2 regions of the Agrobacterium sp. 20P9.1.2 genome follow, and region 1 is predicted to be linked to the other one. Evidence: predicted binding sites of a transcription regulator. Region 1 holds the regulator's gene; the other holds the start of a gene.

Region 1 (5,122 bases):
TTGCCCGCAATGCGGTGGCAAAGGCACTCGGCGTGTCCCTGGATGACCGCGATGGCCTTCGTGCCGTCAATGCGATGATCTCCGACAGCATTCGTGGACAGTTGCGCGATCTGGTGGTGGCCGATCCTAGCATCGTCGGCACGACGCGCACCGTGGCCCTCTTGGCTTCAGGCGATCTTGATAGCGTGGTCAAGGGTCAGGTCGATGTGTCCGTCAATGAGCAGAACCGTCGCATCTCCGACCAGCAACTCGTCTGGGTCAAGAAACTGACCGAAGCGGGCCAACTGGCCAAGGAGTTCAACACCGGCATCTTCTTTAACGGCGCATCCAGCCGTCCGGAAGCCGCAGGTGTCGGCGTGGCGTTGATCGGCTCCTTCTACATGATGCTGATCGTGCTGGTTCTGTCGCTGCCCATCGGCGTCGCCGCTTCCATCTATCTGGAAGAATTCGCACCGAAGAACCGCCTGACGGACCTGATCGAAGTCAATATCAACAACCTCGCCGCCGTTCCGTCCATCGTTTACGGTCTGCTCGGCCTGTCGGTCTTCATCAACTTCATGGGCTTCCCACGCTCGGCCTCGTTGGTCGGTGGCTTCGTCCTGACGCTGATGACGCTGCCCACCATCATCATCGCTACTCGTGCGGCGCTGAAGGCGGTGCCGCCATCCATCCGCGCCGCTGCCCTTGGCCTTGGCGCTTCGAAAATGCAGACCATCTTCCACCATGTGCTGCCACTGGCCATGCCCGGAATTCTCACCGGCACCATCATCGGCCTGGCACATGCCCTTGGCGAAACCGCACCGCTGCTGCTCATCGGCATGGTCGCCTTCGTCGCGAATTATCCGACAACGCCAATGGATCCGTCCACGGCCCTGCCGGTGCAGATTTACATGTGGGCGAACGAAGCAGAACGTGCCTTTGTCGAGAGAACATCAGGCGCTATCATCATCCTGCTTATGTTCCTCATCGTCATGAATGTGGGAGCAATCCTGTTGCGTCGCCGCTTCGAGCGTCGTTGGTAAACCTTACTTAGGGAAAATCGGGTCACCGGTTTTCCAGCCAGCATGCGATGTAACAAACACCGGGAGCTTGAGGCTATGAATATGTTGTCGGAAGCAGCAGTTGAAAAGGCGCTGGACAAGAAAATGAATGAAGTAACATACAAGATGATCGGCAAGGACGTTTCCGTTTATTATAGCGAGAAGCGTGCCCTTTACGATGTGAACCTCAATGTGCGTGAAAACACCGTGACGGCGCTCATCGGACCGTCTGGCTGTGGCAAGTCCACTTTCCTGCGCACGCTGAACCGCATGAACGACACCATCGACAGTTGCCGCGTTACCGGCAAGATCACGCTCGATGAAGACGATATATACGATCAGACGATCGACGTGGTGGAACTGCGCGCCCGCGTCGGCATGGTGTTCCAGAAGCCGAACCCTTTCCCGAAGACGATCTACGAAAACATCGCCTACGGTCCCCGCATCCATGGTCTGGCCCGCAACAAGGCGGATATGGATCAGATCGTCGAGTCCAGCCTTCAGAAGGCCGGTCTGTGGAACGAAGCCAAGGATCGTCTGCACGAATCCGGCACCGGCCTGTCCGGCGGTCAGCAGCAGCGTCTGTGCATCGCCCGCGCCATTGCGGTTTCTCCAGAAGTCATCCTCATGGATGAGCCCTGCTCGGCGCTGGACCCGATTGCAACCGCCAAAGTCGAAGAACTGATCCACGAGCTGCGCGCCAATTACACCATCGTCATCGTTACCCACTCCATGCAGCAGGCAGCCCGCGTGTCGCAGCGAACCGCCATGTTCCATCTGGGCCATCTGGTGGAAGAAAACGACACCGATAAGATGTTCACCAACCCGGATGACCAGCGCACGCAGGACTATATCATGGGTCGCTTCGGCTGATCTGACGCTGGTTCAAACCCTTCGCATGGCACCGCTTGAGCCCAACTGGGCTTGCGGGCCAGTGCATCGAAACTGGAGACTTCGAACATGTCGACACATTCCCATATTATGTCCGCCTATGATGATGAACTGAAGTTCCTCACCCGCCGCATCGCCGAAATGGGTGGTCTGGCTGAACAGATGTGCGCTGATGCGGTGCGGGCGCTGGTCAATTCCGATGCAGCGCTGGCCCAGAAGGTCATCTCTGATGATACGATCCTCGATCACGCCGAGCGCGAGATCGGCGACAAGGCCATCGTCACCATCGCCAAGCGTCAGCCTATGGCGGCCGACCTTCGCGAAATCATCGGTTCGCTGCGCATTGCCGCCGATCTGGAGCGCGTAGGCGACCTTGGCAAGAACACCGCCAAGCGCGTCATTGCCGTTGCTGGCACGGGCGTTCCGCGCAAGCTGGCCCGTGGTCTCGAGCATCTGTCGGAACTGGCACTGGTGCAGCTGAAGGAAGTGCTGGACGTCTATTCCACACGTTCCGTAGAAAAGGCGCAGGCCATCCGCGAGCGCGACGAAGAGATCGACGCCATGTACACCTCGCTGTTCCGCGAGCTGTTGACCTACATGATGGAAGATCCGCGTAACATCACCACCTGCACGCATCTGCTGTTCTGCGCAAAGAACATCGAGCGCGTTGGCGACCATGCGACCAATATCGCAGAAACCATCTACTACATGGCCACCGGCAGCCAGCCGGAAGGCGAGCGTCCGAAGGACGATAGTTCCAACACGCTCGGTGCAGTAACCGAGTAAGTTTTACAGCATCGGCACTTTGGATCGGAAACGATCTTCGGAATGCCGATGTGTAGATCAACAGGCCAGAGCGTCCGTGATGCGTCCAAATGAACGCATGGCGCTCTGGTAAGACTGGCGGAGTCCCAAGCCTATGGTGCCGAAAATCGCAGTTGTCGAAGATGAAGAGGCTTTGAGTGTTCTTCTTCGTTACAATCTGGAATCCGAAGGTTACGATGTCGACACCATTCCCCGTGGCGACGAGGCGGAAATCCGCCTGCAGGAGCGGACGCCGGATCTGCTGATCCTGGACTGGATGCTGCCGGGCGTTTCCGGCATCGAATTGTGCCGTCGCCTGAGAATGCGCCCCGAGACCGAACGCCTGCCGATCATCATGTTGACGGCACGCGGTGAGGAAAGCGAGCGCGTGCGCGGACTGGCCACGGGCGCAGACGACTATGTGGTCAAGCCCTTCTCCACGCCGGAACTGATGGCGCGCGTCAAAGCCATGCTGCGTCGCGCCCGCCCGGAAGTTCTGTCGTCTGTCCTGAAATGCGGTGACATCGAGCTGGATCGCGAAACGCATCGTGTTCACCGCAAGACCCGCGAAGTGCGCCTCGGACCAACCGAATTCCGCCTGCTGGAGTTCCTGATGGTCTCTCCCGGCCGCGTCTTCTCCCGCTCGCAACTTCTCGACGGCGTCTGGGGTCACGATATCTATGTGGACGAACGCACGGTCGATGTTCATGTCGGTCGTCTGCGCAAGGCTCTGAACTTCTCCAACATGCAGGATGTGATCCGCACCGTTCGCGGCGCTGGCTATTCTATGGAAGCCTGACGGGCGGCTCCATCACTGATCTTTCGCACAATGCGCGCTGTTGCCTCACCGGGTCAACGGCGCGCGTTTTGTATTTTTGCGCAGCTTAGGCAGGAATGTGTACGAGAAGGGGAGCCATCTCCAGCCGGTCACGAAGATATATTTTTGACCCCTTTGAACTGGTTTGCGCCAGAAGTTGCGGATGGAAAGGGGAGGCGGGGATATCCGCTTGCCGCGCAGTTTTCCTGAGTAAAAACAAAGGGCAGGTAAATTTTCAAAATTGAAAATCCAGCACGGATTATTATATTTCTGAAGAGGCTGCTGCGTTGCAAGATAAACGCTCATTTCAATGATCTGAAATTTAAAGTTTGACTATCCGGTCATAACCCTCTATCACTGGTTTATCGATATTTTGCTTGCTGAGCTTTGGTTGCCGCGCGATTAGCACCGCGTTTTGAACTAACCCTTTCCTTCAAAAAAATCGCTATACTCGCACACAGGGCGTCAGTTCTGTGATCTATAACTTATGCTTTGAAAGGGTTCATTATGACCACAGGCACAGTAAAATGGTTTAACTCCACCAAGGGCTTCGGCTTCATTCAGCCAGACAACGGCGGCACAGACGCATTCGTACACATCTCCGCTGTAGAGCGTGCAGGTATGCGCGAAATCGTTGAAGGCCAGAAGCTGAGCTACGACCTTGAGCGCGACAACAAGTCGGGCAAAATGTCGGCCTGCAATCTCCAGGCTGCTTAATACGGACTCCGCTTTCCTTTGACCACGGATGTACTGGCACTGTCGAAAGCATGAGACCAAGCGAGGTCAGGCACGTTGCCTGGCCTTTTTTTGTGCCGCCCGGCGGTACAGGCTTCGGACAAGGCGCCCATGGGCGCAAACGCTCCGGGCCACTCTATCCACCCCGCAGCGGCGTTTTTGGAAATCGATCCCGATTTCGGCTGATGCGACAGGAAGGAAATTCCATGTCTGAAACACACAGCAAATCTCGCCAGCAGGCGGAAATCGCATTCGGTGAAACGCAGTCGCAGTTCTTTGCACGCGGCCATGCGGTTGACGAACTCAATTCGATTGCCCAGGCGCGTGATGAAAAGACGCAGCGCCTGCGTGAAGCGCGCCTTGCCAAGGAACTGCAAGACAGCCTGGCACCTGCCAAGACACCCGCAAAGCGTGCTAAGAAATCCTGACCCTGATGGGTACGGCACCTCAACTGGAATAGAGACTTGAGAAACAACAAAAACGTTAAAAACAGTGAACTGACTGACCGCCGCAGCGCCGCTGCTGAGGCCAAGGCTGCCCTTCTGCAGGCCTATAAGGCCGCCAAGGAAGCCGCCGAACCCAACCGGGAAGCCAAGCAGGCAGAACGCATCGCCGTGGCGGAAGCCCGCGAAGCGCGTCGTGCCGAGCGCGAGCAGCAGAAGCGCGAAGAGCAGAGCCGCCTCGAAGCGGAACGGCTGGCGCATGAAGCCGAGCTTGAAGCCGCTGCGACTGCCGAAGAAGACGCCCGCAAGCTGGCCGATAAAAACCGCGTCGCCCGCGTCATCGAAGATGAGGCCGCCCGCAAGGCCGAGCGCGACCGTCGCTACGCCAACCG
Region 2 (5,122 bases), 320 kb from region 1:
TCGTAAAAGTCTGCTTTCGCCATTAATTAACAAGCCCCGGAAATGGATTTCCGGCTGCACTAGGCAGCCGGATTTCAGTCAAGCATCAATTGGAGTTCAGAAAGTCTGGATTATGCAGACTTCTTGTCGTCCTTGATTTCTTCATAGTCCGCATCGACCACGTCGTCCTTGCCACCTTCGGCAGCACCTTCGCCGCCTTCAGCCTGCTGGGCTTCGTAGATGGCCTGACCAAGCTTCATGGAAACTTCCATAAGGGTCTGGGTCTTGGCCTGAATGTCGTCAGCATCCGGCTCGGAGGCCTCAACCGACGTCTTCAGCGCAGCAATGGCATCTTCGATGGCCTTGCGATCCGTTTCGGAAACCTTGTCGCCATATTCCTTCACCGACTTCTCGGTGGAGTGGATGAGGCTTTCGGCCTGGTTCTTGGCTTCCACACCGGCGCGACGCTTCTTGTCGGCTTCGGCATTGGCCTCGGCGTCCTTCACCATCTTTTCGATGTCGGCGTCGGACAGACCACCAGATGCCTGAATGCGGATCTGCTGTTCCTTGCCGGTGCCCTTGTCTTTCGCGGAAACCTGCACGATGCCGTTGGCGTCGATGTCGAAGGTCACTTCAATCTGCGGAACGCCGCGTGGCGATGGTGGCAGGCCGACGAGGTCGAACTGACCGAGCGACTTGTTGTCGGCAGCCATTTCGCGCTCACCCTGCGAAACGCGGATGGTCACGGCAGACTGGTTGTCTTCGGCGGTCGAGAAGGTCTGGCTCTTCTTGGTCGGGATCGTCGTGTTACGGTCGATCAGACGTGTGAAGACGCCACCCAGTGTTTCGATGCCGAGAGACAAAGGCGTTACGTCGAGAAGCAGAACGTCCTTGACGTCGCCCTGCAGAACGCCGGCCTGAATGGCAGCGCCCATGGCAACAACTTCATCCGGGTTCACACCCTTATGCGGCTCCTTGCCGAACAGCTGCTTGACGACTTCCTGAACCTTCGGCATGCGGCTCATACCACCGACGAGAACGACTTCGTCGATCTCGGCAGCCGAAACGCCAGCATCCTTAAGCGCTGCCTTGCATGGTGCAACGGTGCGCTGGACCAGATCGTCTACCAAGCTTTCGAACTTGGAGCGGGTCAGCTTCAGCGTCAGGTGCTTAGGACCGGTCGCATCTGCCGTAATGAAGGGCAGGTTGATTTCGGTCTGCTGCGATGACGAAAGTTCGATCTTTGCCTTTTCGGCAGCTTCCTTCAGGCGCTGAAGTGCAAGCTTGTCGCCCTTCAGGTCAATGCCCTGATCCTTCTTGAACTCACCGGCCAGATATTCGACCAGACGCATGTCGAAGTCTTCACCGCCAAGGAAGGTATCGCCGTTGGTGGACTTAACTTCGAAAACGCCGTCGCCGATTTCCAGAACGGAAATATCGAAGGTACCGCCACCCAAGTCGTACACGGCAATCGTTTTGCCTTCCTTCTTGTCGAGGCCATAAGCCAGGGCTGCTGCCGTCGGCTCGTTGATGATGCGCAGAACTTCAAGACCGGCAATGCGGCCAGCATCCTTGGTGGCCTGGCGCTGTGCGTCGTTGAAGTAGGCAGGAACGGTGATGACGGCCTTTTCGACCTTTTCACCGAGGTAGGATTCGGCAGTTTCCTTCATCTTCTGAAGGATCATCGCGGAAATCTGCGAAGGGGAGTAACCCTTGCCCTGTGCTTCTACCCATGCGTCGCCATTGTCGCCCTTGACGATCTCGAACGGTACGAGGCCCTTGTCCTTTTCGACAGTCGGGTCTTCGTAGCGGCGACCGATCAGGCGCTTAACCGCAAACAGGGTGTTGGTCGGGTTGGTGACGGCCTGACGCTTTGCAGGCTGGCCGACCAGACGCTCACCATCGTCGCTGAACGCGACCATGGAAGGGGTCGTACGTGCACCTTCCGCGTTTTCAATTACCTTTGTGTCCTTGCCGTCCATCACTGCGACGCAGGAATTGGTCGTGCCAAGGTCGATACCGATTACTTTTGCCATTCTCTTCTCTCCTTGAAGCGAGTTGTCGGAACCCCGGGAGGCATTCCACTGACAACTCCTTGACTTGGATGGTCTTCCGGTTTGTGCAGCATTCTTGCTGCTGTCTGGGGGGTATATAAGGAGCGATTTTTCCCGCTGCAAGGCGGATCAATGCGTCGATTGCACCAAAAAATGAAGAAATAAAGCTTGCATAAAACAGATGAGGCACCCTGAGCGCCTTTCGACACGGCAGAAATAAAAACAGCCGGGTTGTGCAGCGCTCCTCAGATTCGCGCGGATCGTCATTTCATTGTCATGCGCTGTCCCTATAGGCGGGGTGCTTTTCTATAAAACATAACTCCTTAGAGGTTATCATGCGCAAACTTATCGCCGCATTCGTCGCGACCACCGTGCTTGCCGGTGCTGCACAGGCCGCAACCGTCTATCCGCTTGATCGTGCAACGATTCTCAGCGGTTCTCCTTTTGACTTCAAAGTCGAGTTCAAGAATGTCGTAAAGCCTGAAGACGTGAAGATCACCGTCAACGGCCAGGATTACAAGACCGTCTTCGGCGCCGACGTCACCTTCACGGCAGAAGAAAAGGGCAAGGAAGACAAGGTTCTCGGTTCTGCCGTAACCCTGCGTGGCCTCAAGATTGCCAAGGCTGGCGATTACAAGGTCGAGGTTTCCGCCGGTTCCGAAACCAAGAGCGTCAACTGGGTTGTTTATGGCACCGGCGAAACGCCAAAGGCCAAGAACATCATTTTCCTCCTAGGTGACGGCCTCTCTGTTGCGCACCGCACCGCTGCCCGCATCATGTCCAAGGGCATGACCGAAGGTAAGGCGAACGGTCGCCTGAACATGGACGAAATGGACCGCATGGCCTTCATCGGCACATCGTCCACCGAAGCCATCGCCACCGATAGCGCCAACACCATGTCGGCCTACATGACTGGCCACAAGGCTCCTGTAAACGCTCTCGGCGTTTATGGCGACCGCACGCCTGCAAGCCTTGATGACCCGAAGGTCGAGACCATCGGCGAGGCCTTGCGCCGCCAGACGAAGAAGTCCATCGGCATCGTAACGACATCCGAATTGCAGGACGCGACGCCTGCGGCCATCGTTTCCCACACCCGCAAGCGTGGCGACAAGGCTGAAATCACCGGCATGATGTTCGACGTCAAGCCTGACGTCGTTCTGGGCGGTGGCTCTGCCTATTTCCTCGGCAAGGACGTTCCCGGTTCCAAGCGTAAGGACGACAAGGACTATATCAAGCTGTTCCAGGATGCAGGCTACACGCTGGCAACCGACAAGAACGAACTTGAAAAGGCTGAAGGTTCCAACACCGGCAAGCTTCTCGGCCTGTTCCACACCGGCAACATGGACACGCTCCTCGACCGCAACTTCCTCAAGAAGGGCACCGTAGACAAGTTCCCGAACCAGCCCGGTCTGGTCGACATGACCAAGGCAGCTCTTGGTGAACTGTCCAAGAACCAGGACGGTTTCTTCCTGATGGTCGAAGCTGCCAACATCGACAAGATGTCTCACCCGCTGGATTGGGACCGCGCCGTGGTCGAAACCATCGAATTCGACAAGGCCATTGGCGTTGCGCGTGAATTCGCTGCCAAGAACCCCGACACGCTGATCGTCGTCACCGGCGATCACGCTCATGGCGTTTCCATCATCGGCACCGTCGATGACGAAAAGCCGGGCGATGAAATGCGCGCCAAGGTCGGCACCTATGCCGAAGCCGGCTTCCCGAACTACGAAGACAAGGACGGCGATGGTTATCCTGACCGGATCGACGTCAGCCGCCGCCTGTTCCTGAATGCCAATAATGGTCCTGACCATTACGAAACATTCCGCCCGAAGATGGATGGTCCTTTCGTTCCGGCAATCCAGAACGAGAAGAAGGAATATATCGCCAACGAAGCCTACAAGAATGTTCCAGGCGCAGTCTTCGTGCAGGGTAATATTCCAAAGGATGGCGATAGCGGCGTTCACGCTGTTGACGATATCGTTCTTCAGTCCACCGGCCCCGGCTCGGAAGGCTTCAAGGGTTACATGGAACAGAGTGACGTTTACCGCGTGCTGGCAGACACCTTCGCGCTCGGCGCAAAGCAGACGCAGTAATCTTTGTAAAAGAAAAACGATCCGGCTTGCACAGGCGAGCCGGATCGTCTTCGTTTGAACAACCGGACCGCTCGCAAAAGGAGATCGTCATGGCGAAACTTACACCCCTGTTGACGCGTCGGCAGTCGCTCAAGCTTGCGACCCTTTCCGCCTTCACGCTTTGCGCACGGGAAACCCTTGCAGCGACATCGCCCCTGACTTTCGATGAAATGTACGGCAAGATCGGCGTGTTGGGTCTGGAGTTTTCCGAGAAGCTGAAACAGTTGACCGGCCAGCAGATCCGTATGAAAGGCTTCATGGCACCGCCATTGAAGGCCGAAGCCTCCTTTTTCGTTCTCACCGAAATTCCCATGGCCCTGTGCCCGTTCTGCTCGTCGGATTCCGACTGGCCGGACAATATCGTCGTCGTCTATCTCTCCGAAAAACAGACCTTCGTGCAGCCCAGCACGACAATCGAGGTCACGGGTGTTCTGGAGCGCGGCTCCTGGACAGACCCGGAAACCGGATTTGTCAGCCTCGTGCGCATCAGAGATGCGGAATACAGAGTTTCCTAAACATGCTGTCCTTGAATATTTCAGGCCTTTCGGTTTCCTATCCCGGGCTCGCCACCCCGGTGCTGTCCGTCGATGACCTCTCGGTTGCGGCTGGCGAGAAGATGTCCATCACCGGTGCCTCCGGTTCCGGCAAAAGTACATTCGTCAACGTCATCACCGGGCTTGAACGTATTCGCCAGGGCAAGGTGTTGTGGCGGGATCAGGATATTGCCGGTTTTGCCGAAACCAAACGAGACCGCTGGCGCGGCGAGAATGTCGGCCTCGTCATGCAGGAGTTTCATCTTTTGCCCGGCCTGTCCGCCATGGAAAACATTCTCCTGCCGGTCCGCCTGTCGCGCTGCATGTCCAGCCAATATGCCTATCGTGCGGCGTTTCTGCTCGAAAAAACCGGTCTTGCTCGGCCGGATCAGAAAATCGACACCATGTCGCGCGGCGAAATGCA

Evidence for each region. The regulator PhoB, encoded in region 1, activates phosphate uptake and scavenging genes when phosphate is short. The targets are predictions, from matches to a motif close to TGTCATNNANCTGTCAT.
Region 2: AC27VJ_RS00185 (alkaline phosphatase) is a predicted target of PhoB. The motif match lies at 2,295-2,311, and genes of this name have one in related genera.

Annotation. Positions count from the first base shown of each region.
Region 1 covers NZ_JBYOKI010000001.1:366,511-371,632, forward strand. Annotated here, with positions in the region: gene pstA (phosphate ABC transporter permease PstA) at 1-1,022, shown strand, start outside; gene pstB (phosphate ABC transporter ATP-binding protein PstB) at 1,098-1,913, shown strand; gene phoU (phosphate signaling complex protein PhoU) at 2,001-2,717, shown strand; gene phoB (phosphate regulon transcriptional regulator PhoB) at 2,851-3,534, shown strand; gene AC27VJ_RS01825 (hypothetical protein) at 3,580-3,858, opposite strand; gene AC27VJ_RS01830 (cold-shock protein) at 4,060-4,269, shown strand; gene AC27VJ_RS01835 (hypothetical protein) at 4,494-4,715, shown strand; gene AC27VJ_RS01840 (DUF6481 family protein) at 4,752-5,122, shown strand, end outside.
Region 2 covers NZ_JBYOKI010000001.1:41,781-46,902, forward strand. Annotated here, with positions in the region: gene dnaJ (molecular chaperone DnaJ) at 1-23, opposite strand, end outside; gene dnaK (molecular chaperone DnaK) at 111-2,015, opposite strand; gene AC27VJ_RS00185 (alkaline phosphatase) at 2,369-4,126, shown strand; gene AC27VJ_RS00190 (hypothetical protein) at 4,216-4,680, shown strand; gene AC27VJ_RS00195 (ABC transporter ATP-binding protein) at 4,683-5,122, shown strand, end outside.